3 regions of the Pseudomonas tremae genome follow, and region 3 is predicted to be linked to each of the others. Evidence: predicted binding sites of a transcription regulator. Region 3 holds the regulator's gene; each other region holds the start of a gene.

Region 1 (5,521 bases), 2.9 Mb from region 3:
ACCACGCGCTCGTTACGGGCGAACAGCTCAGGAACGTTTTCAGCAGTGGTCTGGTTGACCGAAAAGATTCGGCCCGGGACGTAGATCATTTCGCGCAGCGTGCCGGACAGCGGCATGTGTACGCGGTGGTAATCCTTCGGCGACAGATAAACAGTGGCGAACTCACCGCCCATGAAAGGCGCAGACAGTTTTGGATCGCCGCCCAGTAGCTCGAGGACACTGTAGCTGTGGCCCTTGGCCTGGAAGATGCGACCGTGGTCGATCGGGCCCAGTTGGCTGATTGCCCCGTCGGCCGGGGAAAGAATCGCGCCGGGTGTGGTGTCCAGTGGACGGGCATCGGCTTTCAGTGCACGGGTGAAGAAGGCATTGAAGTGCTCGTACGACGTCAAGTCCTCGACCAGCGTCTGTGACATGTCGACTTGATAGCGGCGGGCGAACCAGGCGGTGAAGGCATTCTTGAACCAGCGCACACGGCATTCGGCAACGCAGCCGGCCAGTCGGGACAACAAATGATGTGGCAGCAGGTACTGACTGAGAATAAACAAACGGTCTTTCATTGATAGCCCTGAAGAAGAGTGTCCTGAAGAGGAATGCCCTGAAAATTTCTGAGAGGTCCGGCCCGGTTCACTGGAGCGCACAGGCTCGACGGTTTCGGCTGGCTGCACAGGTGCCGCTGGTTTGGTGAGATCAATTGTGTCAAGGGGCGCCGAAACCGCGTTTGGCACTTCGACCGGCGTGTCTGCCAGGTTGCCCCACTCTCCCCAAGAGCCTGCGTAGGCCTTGACCCTCGGATAGCCAAGCGCTTTTGCCACCAGATAGGTAAAGCCCGACCGGTGGTGGGTCTGGCAATGGGTAATCACTTCCTTGTCGGGAGTGATGCCCAGATCACGCAGGATTTGCGGCATGTCCTGACGAATACGCAGGTTGCGCGCCTTGTCCATGCCGGCGGTCCATTCAAAATTGACTGCGCCAGGTATGTGGCCGCCTCTGGCTGCGACCACTTTTTCGCCCGAATACTCGGTGGGCGCGCGCGCGTCCCAGATCGCCAGGTCGTCTGCACCAAGGCGACTCTGCAGGTATTCGCGGGTGGCGGTTGGCTCATCGTGCAGCGTCAGTGTGACCGGGCCGCCTGCGGCAGGCGGAGTCTCGGTGCTCATGGGCAGCGATTCTGCTTCCCAGGCCAGAACGCCACCGTCCAGGTAGTGATAGCGATGATGGCCAATGACATCAAGGAGCCAGATGAAACGGCCGGCCCAGCCGCCGCCTTCGTCATCGTAGACGACATAGACCGCATCGGGATTGTGCCCCAGCTCGCCGAACAACTGCTCCAGCCCGGCCGTGTCAGGCAGCAGACCGGGGGCGGGCGGTTTGCCCAGTTGGGTGCGTTTGGGGTCGACGAAGCGAGCACCGCGAATATGCCCGGCTTCGTAGCGAGCGCTGCTGGTCAGATCCACGAGAATCAGTTCTGGGGCGTCGAGACGCTCAAGCAGATCGTTGGGTTCGATGACCAGCGACAAGCCAGTGAATTCGGACATTTGCAGCCTCCGATGAATAGAAAGACGCGAATTGTACGCCAGGCCTCATGCTTTGCGATGACTAAAGATGCCAAGAGCCCGTTCAATACATTGCGCGGTTTTTCCGAACGCCTGAACGGAAATTTCCGACAGCGCGCCGCCGCCCTGATCGGCCACGACCAGCAGCATGACTTTGCCATTGTTGCTCAGCGAACGAATCAACCAGTGCTGGCCGTTGAACAATGCCTTGAGCGATGCAGGCAGCAGCGCTGCGAATTGGGCATTGTTGGCAGGAGTCATGCGCAGTTGCGTCGGCTGAGTCAACAGGCGTTGTAACACCGTGCTTTCCTTGACGAAAAGCTGCAAGGCGGCTGTTTCCTGGGGCAGGCCGGCAAGTTGATTGACGCGCAGCACTGATGACGTCTTGTCCAGCATCAACAGCATGACGCGCTCCATGCCGCAGGCCATGAATGCATCGCGAGCCGAGGTTGTCAGGTGCATGGCGTTAATGAACGGCGTCGGTTCCTGGAGCAGTTCTGCGCAGTTCTTGCGCCACAATTGCAAGGCGTCTGCCGAGGGCGGCGGGGCGGGCTCGTTATCGCGTCTCACGCGACGCGCATCCCAGGGCCAGATCAATGATTCGGCAGGGTGCCATAGATCGTTCTCCGCATGAATGCGGGCACTGCCAGCCGCGTTCTGGTGCGCCTGTTGCTGCACCTCATCGAGCGGTTGTTGCAGATAAAGGCTGGTCAGGCGCTCCCAGCGCAGGCAATGCGGACTGTTCCAGGCCTGTTGTGCTGCCAGCGCCAGGCCGTTGCCGAGCAGCACGGTATTGGCGGGCTGATTAAGCCAGCGTCGAAGATTGGGGTCGGCGTCCATCAGCTGTTGCTGTTCCAGCGGGCTGCGGCCCTCGCGCGCAATGCGCAGCGCTCTGGCCAGTTCGTGACGTTCGTTGATCAGCAACTTGTAGCCACGTGTGACCCACACCGGCAGGCGCCAGAATTCGGCCAGCGCCAGACACAGTTCCAGCAAGTTGACGCCGAACAGCTCTTTTTCTACTGCAACGCTGGAGTGCCCCTTGTGGATAACTCGCAACTCAAGCTCTTCCAGCAGTTTCGGGTACGCCAATGCCATTGGCCAGAGCGGCGCGAGAAATAGCAGGCTGCCCAGATGGATGTCCTGCCACAGCCGCGCAAGACGGCTGGCAAACAGCCCGTTGGCCTGTTGCGTGGCGTGTTGGCTGACCAGTATCAGTTGGCGGTAAGCGGCAGGAATCTCTTCAGGTGGTTTGGCCGGCAGGCGGCCTAAAAGGACTTCGGTGCGCGCCAGGCCCAGACGGTTGATCGCGATTTCCAGGCTCTCGGCCTGCTCGGTCATGCCGTGCGTGTGATGGTTTGCCTCGCGCATCACGCTCAGCACCAGTGCAGGACTTTCCTGCATCATCTCGGCAATGTCACGCAGTGAACGGCGGCTGTCGTTGAGTGCGGAACGCACATGCGCGTGATTGGCGGCAGGGACTGGCAACGCGATACCGTCAAGCTGTTTGACCCAGGCGTCGAGCGTCTTCGGAACAAGATGATGCGATGTATGTGCTGTCGGCATTGGATGGCCTGTGCGACTGATTATCCGGGCGGGAAGACTGCCAGTGTGCTGGGTGGAACGGCCATTTTCACCTGTTGATTCGGCAGGCGAAATGGGTTTTTCACGAGAACCGGCTATAGTCTGGCCCAGATGGGCCGATAAGGAGAAGAAGAGATTCATGAACTTCCGCACTGTCCCTGAACCCGACTCTTAGTAAAGTATTTTCTCCTATGGCTAAAATCATCGGCATCATTGTCGTAATCGCGAGCATCCTCGGCGGATACGTGCTGTCCCATGGCAAGATCATGGCGCTGTTCCAGCCCTATGAGGTCTTGATCATCGGCGGTGCTGCGCTGGGCGCATTCCTCCAGGCCAACCCTGGCTACATGTTCATGCACGTGTTCAAGAAGTCGCTGAAGATGTTCGGCAGTCGCTTCACTCACGCCTATTACCTTGAGGTGCTGGGTCTGGTCTACGAGATCCTCAACAAGAGCCGTCGTGAAGGCATGATGGCGATTGAAGGGGATATCGAAGACGCCGCCTCCAGCCCGATTTTCACCAAATACCCGGGTGTCCTGAAAGATGAGCGCATGACCGCGTACATCTGCGATTACCTGCGCATCATGTCGTCCGGCAACATGGCGCCCCACGAGCTGGAGGGCCTGTTCGACATGGAACTGCTGAGCATGAAAGAAGAGCTCGAGCATCCATCCCATGCCGTCACCGGTGTCGCAGATGGCATGCCCGGTTTCGGTATCGTGGCGGCAGTACTGGGTATCGTAGTAACGATGGCGTCGCTGGGTTCGGGCGACAAGGCTGCGATCGGTATGCACGTAGGTGCGGCGCTGGTCGGTACATTCTTCGGTATTCTTGCGGCTTACGGCTTCTTCGGTCCGCTGGCCACCAGCCTTGCGCACGATGCCAAGGAAGAAATGAACGTCTATGAAAGCATCAAGGCGTCGCTGGTGGCTTCGGCTTCCGGCATGCCGCCTTCGCTGGCCGTCGAGTTCGGTCGCAAGGTTCTTTATCCACTGCATCGCCCCAGCTTCAGCGAGCTGGAACAAGCGGTTCGCGGTCGCTAAGTCATGGAAAATAATCAGCCGATTATCATCAAGCGCGTAAAGCGCTTCGGTGGCGGACATCACGGCGGCGCCTGGAAAATCGCCTTTGCCGACTTCGCGACTGCGATGATGGCGTTCTTTCTGGTGCTGTGGCTGATGTCGTCTGCCACGCCCGAGCAATTGCTCGCGGTCGCTGGCTACTTCAAGGACCCGGTCGGCTTCTCGGACAGTGGTTCGCCCTATGTGATCGACCTGGGTGGTTCGCCGGAAATGTCGCCGAACCAGACCCTCAATCCCGAGGTGCAGACCACGCCTTCACCGGACACTGTGCCCATTGAGGCAGAGACATCCGAGACCAAGGCCGAAGCGGTCGAGCAGGAGCGTCTGGAGATGCTGCTGCAGGAACTGCAGAACAAGGTCGAGGAAAACCCGCAACTGCAGAAGTTCAAAGACCAGATTCTGTTCGAGATCACGCAGGACGGCTTGCGTATCCAGATCATGGATGCCGAAAATCGGCCCATGTTCGACTCGGGTAGCGCCCGGCTCAAACCGTATTTCGAGGACATTCTGCTGGCGCTGGCCGACACCATCAAAAGCGTGCCGAACAAGGTCAGTATCAGCGGTCATACAGATGCAACGCCTTTTGTGGGCAGTGGCGGCTTCGGCAACTGGGAGCTGTCGGCCAACCGCGCGAACGCTGCACGCCGGGCATTGGTCGCCGGGACGTACCCGGATGCACAGGTGGCAAGGGTGGTGGGTTATGCCTCGTCGGCGCTTTATGACCACGAGAACCCAACCAATCCGGTCAACCGCCGCATCGATATCGTGGTCCTGACCAAAAAGGCCCAGCACCGTATCGAAGGCGATCAGAACTCCGGTGGAGCGCCAACCAAGCCTGCGCCAGCAGCACCGGTTACGCCCGCAGCGCCTGCTGCTCCGGGTATTCCGGGTATTCCGGGTGCTTCCACAGCAACACCGGCCGACCCGCAGGCGTATGCTCAGCCGCACGAGATTCGGCAGAAGCTGAACATTTTCGATGATGGCAAGCTGCGAGTAGAGCCGGCCCAGAACTGAGCCGCACAGATACAAAGACGCCGCGATCATCGCGGCGTTTTTGTGTGTGCGGTTTCAGCCGTCAGTAACTGTCTTGCGGCAGGCTGGCAATGATCGAGCGATAGCTGTTCATGCGCTGCTGTTGCACGCGGCCGTCTTCCAGACCCTTGAGCAAGGCACAACCCGGTTCGCGGTCATGCTTGCAGTCGCGGAAGCGGCAGGTGCCGATCAGGTCATTGAACTCGATGAAACCGGCTTCGACGTCGGCTCGGCTGACGTGGCCCAGGCCAAACTCACGAATACCGGGTGAGT
Region 2 (5,521 bases), 1.2 Mb from region 3:
AACAACGTGATCTGCCCGACCTCGACGCCCAGCTTGGTCATCGACGATCGGTTAGCCAGCGTCCGCTCATCGATCAGGTACATCCAGTCATCCAGACTGACGTCATATTCAGTGCCGTCCACCGGCAGTCTGAGCACGTAATTCCAGTGAAAGCTGTTGCCTGCCACTTCGCCGGACGCCTCCCCGACCACGTCGCCTGCGGTGCCCTTCCAGCGGCCCGGACCGTCGGGACGCAAGCGCCATTCCCGTACTTGTTTGGTGCCGTCGCTGTAACTGAACGCTTCGTGCATGACCAGCACTTCTCCATCGCTGTGGCCATTGATCACGACGGTAAAGCGCTTGGCGACTTCACCTGAGCGTTTCTGAAACATCCCCCAGGCTTCGACACGCCCAGTGAAGTACTCGCGCAAATCAAGTTTGGGCGCTTCCTGGCTGTAGTGACTGACTGGCACACCGCCGCAACCGCCCAGCCCAAGACCGAGGCAAACCATCAACATCCATTTTCTGAGCATGAGCCCTCCAGAATCGATCATGAACCTTTGCTGCCCAGTAGCTGTTCCCGAAGCTCGGGGTTACGGGTTTTCGGGTCAAGCCAGATGGAAAAGAACGCCTTGGCAAACTGGCCGTCCGGCACGACATGCTGGAGCTTGTCGCCGACATAGAAACGCGCCTCGCGCCCAGGCAGATAGACGCCTGTAATCTTCATGCCCGGCTGAACGTCGACAAATGATTGATTCATTTGCTCGCGCCACTCGCTCAGTTGCCCGGCAGTCACCGTCGGCCCGGAAATGCGCTTGATTTCATCGATGCTGGCATCAACCAGATCTTCGCGATCAATGGCGCGATGGTAGGTGAGCTCAAGGGCCAGTGGAGCATCTGCCACAAAAGGTTTGGAGGGGCTCAAAAGCCTGGCGGTATAGATACGAAAGCCGAACAGACTGAGGTCACCGCCGCCTACCACTTGAGCATTGGGCAATGCCTCATGCCAGTCCGCCGAAGCGTTTGCGCTGAGCAGGATAACCAGCCATAACCACTGTGGTGCACGCATCGGCAACCTCTGTATAGGCACTGCCATAACTTCGATGGCAGGCTGGGAATGAGACAAGTCAGATGCACTGACTCATTGCCGGAATCTATACCAGCAAAATCACTTTGTACAACCGATAAGGCAATTGTTCTTCTCGGTACTTAAAACCAAAAAGCCTGCTCCCGATCAGGATCGGGAACAGGCTTCAGGGCTCAAGACTTAAAGCATCTTTAAATCACGCCACCTGAGAATGAGCGTGCCGCCGGGTCTTCAGCCATTCACTTTTCAGTGCCTGCAATGTGTTTTCCATAAAAGTGCGGTCAGCTGCGGCTTTCTTGCCGACATAACCCTGACCGCGGCGGAACATCTTCAGTGCCGTGCGCATGTGCGGGTGCGCATCGCGAAACTCGCTTTCCTGCGTGAACGGCGACATAGGGTCGACATGCACTTCACCTGAATCGGCGATCCAGACGATGTGGTTGTCCAGCGTATCTTTGCGCGCGGCAAACAGACGAGCCAGCTCATCGATAGTCGGTTGATTGTTGATATTCATGGTGACGCTCCTTCGCTCGCAGACTGTTCGATAGTTGATGCATCAAGTTCATGCGCCGGACGTTCATCGACGAAACTCGTCGAACACGGTTCCAGCCCTAAAGGACATGCAGGTAGCCCTGATGAAAAGCCGCTACACAACAGCATCAGCGCAGAGAAAAGAAGTCACGAAACCCAAAGATCCGGCCCAGGATCATCAATCGATCCGTTACAAGCATCATGAGGACATTTCGCCAGCTTCTCGCCCTTATCGACGACAATGCCAGTTCAGCTCCATCAATCTGCCTTGTGGGCAGCCTACATCCAGGAACATCTCGACGGTTTGCCGAGCCCGTTCAGTACCTATTTGCAGCGCTCCCGATCAGGGAGACAGCTGCATGATGCAAGGGCAAAGGAGATGCGTCAACGATTATGTAGTTATTATTTTAAAGCACTACATAACTGTATGAGGGATCTGCAGTTACACAGAATCCTGACTGAGTGGTCACAGACCGATACAGAATTCGAATAACAAAAAGGCCTGAAAGCTTTCGCTTCCAAGCCTTTGTACAGATGCATGACGCCTGGTGATCAGCTCACCTTGAAGCGCCCCACCAACCCTTGTTGCTGCTCGGCCAATCGAGCCAGTTCGCGGCTGGTGACGGCTGTCTGCTCGGCACCGGCGCTGACCTGGATGACCAGCGCGTTGATGTCGTGGACATTGCGATGGATTTCTTCGGCAACCAGGCTTTGCTCCTCGGCGGCCGAGGCCACCTGGATATTGCGGTCGCTGATGCTGGCGATGCCTTCGGCAATTTCTTCCAGCAGCTCGCCGGCGCGCACCACGTTGCTGGCGCCCTCCTGCGCTTTGCCCAGAGTCTCCTGCATTGAAGCGGCGGCACGTTCGGAACCCGATTGCAGGTTGGCGATCATCTGCTGGATGCTGACGGTAGAGTCCTGGGTCTTCTTGGCCAGGTTGCGCACTTCGTCCGCAACTACCGCAAAGCCGCGACCTTGCTCGCCTGCACGTGCAGCCTCAATGGCCGCGTTGAGCGCCAGCAGGTTGGTCTGGTCGGCGACGCCACGGATCACATCGAGGACCGAGGAAATAGAGTTGCTCTCGCCCTTGAGCTCGCCAATGATCTGCGAAGTTTGCTGCGCCTGAAGCGACAGTCCTTGAATCAGGCTGATGGTGTTTTCGATTTCGGCCTTGCCCTGCATCGTGCTGGCATTGACCCGTTGCGACATTTCCGACGCATCGGTGGTGCTGCGTGCAACGTCCTTGACCGTCGAGCTCATCTGGCTGATGGCAGTGGCCACCTGATCAGTGCCCTGACGTTGCTGTGCCACGTTCTGGCTGGTCTGCAGCGCGACGGCCGAAGACTGTTCGGCCGCCGTGGCAACCTGCGCTGTGGCGCTGCCGATCTCGCGAATGACGTCGCTGATCTGTTGCGCCATGTTGTCCAGGTTGCGTGAGATCTCGCCAAACTCGTCTTTGCCGGTATAACGCGTTCTTGCGGTCAGGTCGCGGGTGGAGAGCGCAACCAGCGTGCGGTTCACGTCCACCACTGCAATCTTGATGTTGCGGATGATCACCGACGCCAGCCAGAGCACGACTATCAGCATCATGACCACCGTCCCGATGGCCACATACAGGCTGCGCTCCGCCTCGTTGCGCGCATCAGAGGCCAGGCTTACGACGGTCTGTCCCAACTCGGTTTCCACCTGAGCCATCATGTCGATACGCGACGTTGCAAGGTTGAACCAGTCTTCCGGTTTTACATTGAGTGGGTCGCCCAATGGCGTATCAAAACCCAGACGCTGCAGACGCGCGACTTCCAGCGAAGCAGGTTGCTGCAAAACAGCGTTCAATTTGGTTTTGAACACTTCAGGGGACCAACGCTGAAAGGCTTCGTAATAACCGGAGAACTCGCCCAGGTTGCGACTGAAGCGTGATAACAGTGCCGCGTCGAAACGGTTCTGGTTGAACGCCAGGCCCAGCAATACACGTTCACGACCTGCGCGCTCTTTCATGTCAACGAATTGGTTGAGGGAGCTCAGGGCACGCAGTATTTGCGGGTCTTCAATCGTGGCTTCGAGAGAGTAAGTAAAGCCGATCAAGACTTTGATGATGTCGGTGAAGCGCGCACCGGACTCGGTATTGTTGATCGCCAGCGCATCGACTTTCAGGCGCAGTGCGATGACGTCATCCAGCGCACGCGACACGTTCTCCGTTCCGGAAAGGCCTTCAGTCGATTGCGCGCGCATTTCGACCATGGCCTTGTCGGTTTCCTGACGAAGGCTTCGCAGCTTGTCCTGCATGGTTTTGCCGCCGCTGCCCAGGAATACGCCACTGGCGCCGCGTTCGCGCTGCAATGTGGTAACCACATCACTCAGCGTACGGGCAACGCTGGTCGCAGTAACCGCGCGACTGTTGTCACCCAGCGTCTCGCTTTTGTCAGCGACGTAGAGACCTGCAAAGGCCAGAAAACCCAGCAGTGGGAAGATTAGAATAAGCAGCAGTTTCATACTCAAAGGAGCATTTCTAAGCATTACAGACCTCGTGACTCGCAAACTTTCTATAAAAATCACTGTGGCCCAACGCTTTATAAGCACTGACGTTTTTATAACCAGAGATGATTCGATAATTAGCCTGCCGTAGCCTGTCCTGCCTCCATCCATTTGTTTCGGCCGTGTTGTAGCAAGCTTTACCTGCCGGTCTGCTTTAATTTGAAAGCACGCCATTGCGAGAACATGAAATGAGTAACGACTGCGCGATTTAATATCAAACAAGAGGAAAAGACATGATCAAGAAAGTCGGCCCTACCGACATCAAACCTGTCCACCGCGCCTCGTGCCATTGCGGCGCGATCATGCTGGAGCTCGATTTACCGGACGGCGTTGTTGACCCGCGACGTTGTGATTGCTCGCTGTGCAGGCGCAGAGGTGCTGTGGTGGCCACTGTGGCGAAAGACGGCGTTCGGGTGATTCATGGGCAGAGTGTGTTGAAGCTGTATCAATTCAACACACGCACCGCCGAGCATTATTTTTGCGGAAGATGCGGGATCTACACCCACCATCAGCGACGTTCCAACCCCAATGAATACGGTTACAACGTCGCCTGCCTGGAAGGTGTGAACCCTTTCGATCTGGGCCAGGTGAAAACCAGCGACGGGGTCAATCATCCATCTGACCGCTCAGCCGATGTAGCACCCGAGTGCGATTAGCGCAGGTTGGTCTTGGCCAGCTCCAGCACTTCGCTGCCTCGTCCGCTCATGATCGCGCGCATCATATACAGACTGAAGCCCTTGGCCTGCGCCAGTTTGATTTTCGGCGGGATGCCCAACTCCTGTTTGGCGGTGACGACGTCGATCAGCACCGGGCCGGGGTGATCAAAGGCCTTGCGCAACGCTGCGGGCAGTTCTTCGGCATTTTCTACTCGCAGGCCAAGAATGCCAGCGCCCAGGGCGATACCGGCAAAGTTGGTTTCGTGCAGGTCAGTGCCATGCGGCACGTAACCGCCGGCCTTCATTTCCATGTCGACGAAGCCCAGTGAACTGTTGTTGAACACCACCAGTTTGATCGGCAGGTTCAACTGCCGAATGCTCAGCAGATCACCCAGCAACATCGACAAACCACCGTCACCACACAGGGCGACGACCTGCCGGTCCGGATGTTCGGCCTTGGCACCCAGTGCCTGAGGCAGCGCATTGGCCATCGAGCCGTGGTTGAACGAGCCGAGCAGGCTGCGTTTGCCGTTCATGTGCAGGTAGCGCGCAGCCCACAGCGTCGGCGTCCCCACGTCTACGGTGAAGATGGCGTCGGCATCGGCATGCTCGTCGACGAGTCGGGTAAGGTACTGCGGGTGAATCGGTGTGCCATCCGGTGTCGGCGTGGCGAGTTCGTCAAGCTCTTCACGCGCCTTGGCGTAATGCTTCAGAGCCTTGTCCAGGAAGCGTCGGT
Region 3 (5,521 bases):
CGACCAGGTCCATCGTGCGGTTGGCTGCGTTCTCGGTCAGCCTGACTACGTACGACAGGCGTTCGGTGGCGTCGGTGATTTGCGACACTTCCTCGGCCTGAGGCATGTGCGGATCGATATGAAAGTTGACGATTGCACTGTGAAGCTCACGCGTCAGCTTGCCCACTTCCTGATAAAGGCCGCGGTCACGTGTCTGATTGAGCTCATGGATCAGTTGCACAGCCTCGCCGAAACGACCCTTTTCAAGGCTGGTAACGAGTTCCTGCGCGTGTCTTTTTAGGGTCGACTCAAAGTCGGCCATCGAATCATTGTTATCCATAGCGCCCTCGCGGCATGCATCAGCTATTGACGCGGTCAAAGATCTTTTCGATCTTCTCTTTCAGCGCTTGAGCCGTGAATGGCTTGACTACATAACCGTTCACCCCGGCCTGAGCAGCTTCAATGATCTGCTCACGCTTGGCTTCTGCAGTGACCATCAGCACGGGAAGATTCTTGAGGCGATCATCCGCACGGACCTGACGCAACAGATCGATACCGGACATGCCAGGCATGTTCCAGTCGGTCACCAGAAAGTCAAAGGCACCGCTTTGCAGCATCGGCAGTGCGGTCAGACCATCATCCGCTTCCGATGTGTTGGTAAACCCCAGATCACGCAAAAGGTTCTTGATGATCCGCCGCATCGTTGAGAAGTCATCAACGATGAGGATTTTCATGTTCTTGTCCAATTCGACCTCCAAGCAGTCTTTAACGCATTCAGCACCTGAACACGCTGTTCACTCAATACTGGCACAGCACACCTCCAGCTATACGAAACGACGACGGGCTTGGCACAACGACAGGCAAAGACCTTGAACGAAAGCCCATCGAGACAATGTTCGATGGGCTTGCGTCTCGTTCATCCTGTTACCACGTAACGCTTTGCACAGCCGGCATGCAGACAACTCGCGACTTGCGTCGCGGATTGCCGTCAACGCGCTCGCCACTCCCCCAAACGCCCTCGCAAACGAGCTGCGCACTGGCTGTGTAACTGACTGACTCGAGATTCGCTGACCCCAAGAACCTCTCCGATTTCCTTGAGATTCAGCTCTTCGTCGTAGTACAGCGCCAATACCAGACGCTCACGCTCTGGCAGATTGGCAATTGCATCGGCCAACGCAGCCTGGAAGCGCTCGTCTTCCAGATCGCGCGACGGCTCAAGCGAACCGCTTGCACCGTCCTCGTGCAGCCCTTCATGATCCCCGTCCTGCAAAAGGTCGTCGAAACTGAAAAGGCGGCTGCCCAAGGTGTCATTCAAAATCCCGTAATAATCATCAAGACTCAACTGGAGTTCGGCAGCAACCTCGTGATCTTTAGCGTCACGACCGGTTTTAGCTTCAATTGCCCGAATTGCGTCACTGACCATGCGCGTATTGCGGTGTACCGAACGCGGAGCCCAGTCACCCTTGCGGACCTCATCGAGCATCGCACCACGGATACGAATGCCGGCATAGGTCTCGAAGCTCGCACCCTTGGTGGAGTCATATTTGGTAGAGACTTCAAGCAGACCGATCATGCCGGCCTGGATCAGATCCTCGACCTGCACGCTGGCTGGCAAACGCGCCAGCAAGTGGTAGGCAATGCGCTTGACCAAAGGCGCATAGCGCTCGATCAGCTCATATTGTGAGTTCCGAGAAGTCTTGCTGTACATCTGGTAGCCGCTCGCAGTCATTGCACAGGCCCCGCACTGGTCTGGTGAACGAGTCGCTCAACGAAGAACTCGAGATGACCCCGCGGATTGGCCGGCAACGGCCAGGTATCAACCTTCTGGGCAATAGCCTTGAACGCCAGTGCACATTTGGAACGCGGGAATGCTTCGTAGACGGCACGCTGTTTCTGCACGGCCTTGCGCACGCATTCGTCATACGGCACAGCGCCTACATACTGCAGGGCAACATCAAGAAAACGGTCTGTCACTTTGGTGAGCTTGGCGAACAGGTTGCGCCCTTCCTGAGGGCTCTGAGCCATGTTGGCCAGGACCCGGAAGCGGTTCATGTCGTAGTCGCGGTTGAGCAGTTTGATCAGGGCGTAGGCATCGGTGATCGACGTGGGCTCGTCGCACACCACCAGCAGCACTTCCTGAGCAGCGCGCACAAAGCTCACCACTGATTCGCCAATACCGGCAGCCGTGTCGATCACCAGTACGTCGAGATTGTCGCCAATATCGCTGAACGCCTGGATCAGACCGGCATGCTGGGCCGGAGACAGATGCACCATGCTCTGGGTGCCGGAAGCTGCAGGCACGATACGAACCCCGCCCGGCCCCTGCAATAGAACATCGCGCAGTTCGCAGCGACCCTCTATGACATCGGCAAGCGTGCGCTTCGGCGTCAGGCCCAGCAAGACGTCGACATTGGCCAGACCAAGATCGGCATCAAGCAGCATAACGCGCCGGCCAAGCTCGGCGAGGGCCAGTGAGAGGTTCACTGACACGTTAGTCTTACCGACGCCACCTTTGCCGCCGGTCACCGCGATCACCTGTACGGGATGCATGCTGCCCATGTTATTTCTTTACCTTGTCTTGCGTAGACCGAAACCACACCGAGAACCGCACATTCACTAATGAACAATGCCAGGCAGACCGTTGATGCAGGGACATTTCAATAATATCCATCACTTAACCCACTCTCTTGCCAGGGGTGTGATAGAGGTCGGCAAACATATCAGCCATCGCTTCCTCGCTCGGCTCATCCTGCATCTGAACGCTCACCGCACGGCTAACCAGTTGGTGACGGCGTGGAATATGCAGATCTTCAGGAATACGTGGACCGTCCGTCAGGTAGGCCACTGGTAGTTCGTGACTGATCGCCAGGCTCAGGACTTCGCCGAGGCTGGCTGTTTCATCGAGCTTGGTCAGAATGCATCCGGCCAGGCCACAACGTTTGTAACTGTGATAAGCCGCTGTCAGTACCTGCTTCTGGCTAGTTGTTGCCAGTACCAGGTAGTTGCGCGATTTTATGCCACGCCCTGCCAGACTCTCCAGCTGCATGCGCAGCGCAGGATCACTGGCCTGCAGGCCGGCGGTATCGATCAGCACCACGCGCTTGCGCAGCAGTGGCTCGAGAGCCTGAACCAGAGACTGGCCCGGATCGACATGGGTAACCGGCACGTTGAGAATGCGCCCGAGCGTCTTGAGCTGCTCCTGGGCACCGATGCGGAAACTGTCCATGCTGACCAGAGCGATATTCTGCGGACCGTACTTCAGCACGTAGCGGGCTGCCAGTTTGGCCAGTGTGGTGGTCTTGCCCATACCGGCAGGACCGACCATGGCGATCACGCCGCCCTCTTCCAGCGGCTCAATGTCAGGCACGGCAATCATGCGGGCCAGATGCGCCAGCAACATGCGCCATGCCTGACGAGGCTCGTCTATGTCGGGGATCATCGACAGCAGGTCGCGGGACAGCGGGCCGGACAAGCCGACACGTTGCAGACGGCGCCAGAGGTTGGCCTGCTGCGGACGGCTGCCCTGAAGCTGATTCCAGGCCAGGGAGCCCAGCTGGACTTCCAGCAGCTCGCGCAGGCCATTCAGTTCGGAACGCATCGACTCGAAGGCGCGCTGGCCGCCAGCAGGCTCTGCGGCAGGCGCAGACGCATAGGCAGCAAACGGACGTGGCGGCTCTTCAAGCGTGGGTTCGATGTGTGTGTCTGCAGCGCTGCCGGTCTTGCCGGAAAACAGCTGGAGGTTGACCGACACGTCACTGTCACTGCGATTGTTCAGTTCAGCCTGAGCGGAAACGATGCGCGACTGGGTTTTGCGCAGTTCGTCTTCCAGCTCCATGTTGGGCACGCGAGGGGCCAGGGCAGAAAGCTTGTAATCCAGAGCAGCAGTCAGCTCGACGCCACCAGCAATGCGCCGGTTACCGATGATGGCCGCTTCGGCGCCCAGCTCATCGCGAACCAGCTTCATGGCTTGACGCATATCGGCGGCGAAAAATCGCTTAACTTGCATGACTCACTACCTCAGCCGTTTGGCCCGACAGTCGCTACGATGGTTACTTGCTTGTTGTCCGGTATTTCCTGATACGCCAGAACATGCATGTTCGGTACAGCCAATCGTCCAAATCGTGACAGCATCGCCCGGACAGGACCTGCTACCAGAAGAATTACCGGCAACCCTTGCATCTCTTGACGCTGGGCGGCCTCTATCAACGAACGCTGGAGCTTTTCAGCCATGCTGGGTTCAAGCAAAACGCCTTCTTCCTGACCCTGACCAGCCTTCTGAAGACTATTGAGCAATATCTGTTCCAACCTTGGCTCCAGAGTGATAACAGGCAGCTCCGGCTCAATGCCTACAATGCTTTGGACGATTGCACGGCTCAGACCGACCCGCACTGCCGCCACCAAAGCGGCGGTATCTTGACTCTTGCCAGCGTTGTTGGCGATAGCTTCTGCAATGCTGCGGATATCTCGCACCGGCACATGCTCGGAAAGCAGCGCTTGCAATACGTTGAGCAGCGACGACAGGGACAACACACCCGGCACCAGCTCTTCAGCCAGCTTGGGCGAGCTTTTGGCCAACAATTGCATCAACTGCTGCACTTCCTCGTGCCCGATCAGCTCATGGGAATGCTTGTACAGAATCTGATTGAGGTGGGTTGCCACCACGGTGCTGGCGTCTACCACGGTGTAGCCCAGCGACTGCGCCTGGCTGCGCTGGCTGATTTCGATCCAGACAGCCTCCAGACCAAACGCCGGGTCTCTGGCGGTAATGCCGTTCAGCGTACCGAACACCTGCCCGGGGTTGATTGCCAGTTCGCGATCCGGATAGATCTCGGCTTCGGCCAGAATCACACCCATCAGCGTCAAACGATAGGCGCTGGGCGCCAGATCGAGGTTGTCGCGAATGTGTACGGTCGGCATCAGAAAGCCCAGCTCCTGAGACAGCTTCTTGCGCACGCCCTTGATCCGCGCGAGCAATTGGCCACCCTGATTGCGATCCACCAGCGGAATCAGGCGGTAGCCCACTTCCAGACCAATGATATCGATCGGGGTCACGTCATCCCAGCCCAGCTCCTTGGAGTCCTGAACGCGGGTCGGTGATGGCAGCAGATCTTGCTGACGCTGCACTTCGGCGATGGCTTCGACCTTCACCTGGTTTTCTTTCTTCCACAACATATAGGCGCCGCCTGCAGCAACCAGACCAAGGCTGATGAAAGAGAAGTGCGGCATGCCCGGAACCAGACCCATGACGATCATGATTGCAGCGGACACACCCAGCGCTTTGTGCGAGGCAAACATCTGGCGATTGATCAGCTTGCCCATCTCTTCCGAACCGGAAGCGCGGGTCACCATGATGGCGGCAGCAGTGGACAGCAGCAGTGATGGCAATTGCGCCACCAAACCGTCACCAATGGTCAAGAGGGTGTAGACACGGCCTGCATCGGCAAACGACATGTTGTGCTGCATGATACCGACCAGCGTGCCGCCGATCAGGTTGATGAACAGAATCAGCAACCCGGCAATGGCGTCGCCGCGCACGAATTTA

Evidence for each region. Region 3 encodes FliA, which starts transcription of late flagellar genes. Its sites were predicted from a motif close to CTAAAGTTTNNNNNNNNNNNGCCGNTAA; they were not measured.
Region 1: the regulator FliA is predicted to act here: its motif matches at 3,230-3,257, upstream of motA (flagellar motor stator protein MotA).
Region 2: the regulator FliA is predicted to act here: its motif matches at 4,243-4,270, upstream of I9H09_RS14135 (methyl-accepting chemotaxis protein).

The regions. Positions count from the first base shown of each region.
Region 1 is NZ_CP066270.1:4,750,384-4,755,904, reverse strand. Features, by position in the region: gene asd (archaetidylserine decarboxylase) at 1-557, opposite strand, end outside; partial or broken gene I9H09_RS21505 (rhodanese-like domain-containing protein) at 723-1,535, opposite strand; gene I9H09_RS21500 (HDOD domain-containing protein) at 1,581-3,116, opposite strand; gene motA (flagellar motor stator protein MotA) at 3,326-4,177, shown strand; gene motB (flagellar motor protein MotB) at 4,181-5,230, shown strand; gene rsgA (small ribosomal subunit biogenesis GTPase RsgA) at 5,292-5,521, opposite strand, start outside.
Region 2 is NZ_CP066270.1:3,112,525-3,118,045, forward strand. Features, by position in the region: gene I9H09_RS14120 (DUF3833 domain-containing protein) at 1-512, opposite strand, end outside; gene I9H09_RS14125 (chalcone isomerase family protein) at 530-1,048, opposite strand; gene I9H09_RS14130 (hypothetical protein) at 1,263-1,580, opposite strand; gene I9H09_RS14135 (methyl-accepting chemotaxis protein) at 2,150-4,066, opposite strand; gene I9H09_RS14140 (GFA family protein) at 4,363-4,785, shown strand; gene poxB (ubiquinone-dependent pyruvate dehydrogenase) at 4,782-5,521, opposite strand, start outside.
Region 3 is NZ_CP066270.1:1,886,132-1,891,652, reverse strand. Features, by position in the region: gene I9H09_RS08765 (protein phosphatase CheZ) at 1-319, opposite strand, end outside; gene I9H09_RS08760 (chemotaxis response regulator CheY) at 339-713, opposite strand; gene fliA (RNA polymerase sigma factor FliA) at 968-1,708, opposite strand; gene fleN (flagellar synthesis regulator FleN) at 1,705-2,538, opposite strand; gene flhF (flagellar biosynthesis GTPase FlhF) at 2,654-3,985, opposite strand; gene flhA (flagellar biosynthesis protein FlhA) at 3,997-5,521, opposite strand, start outside.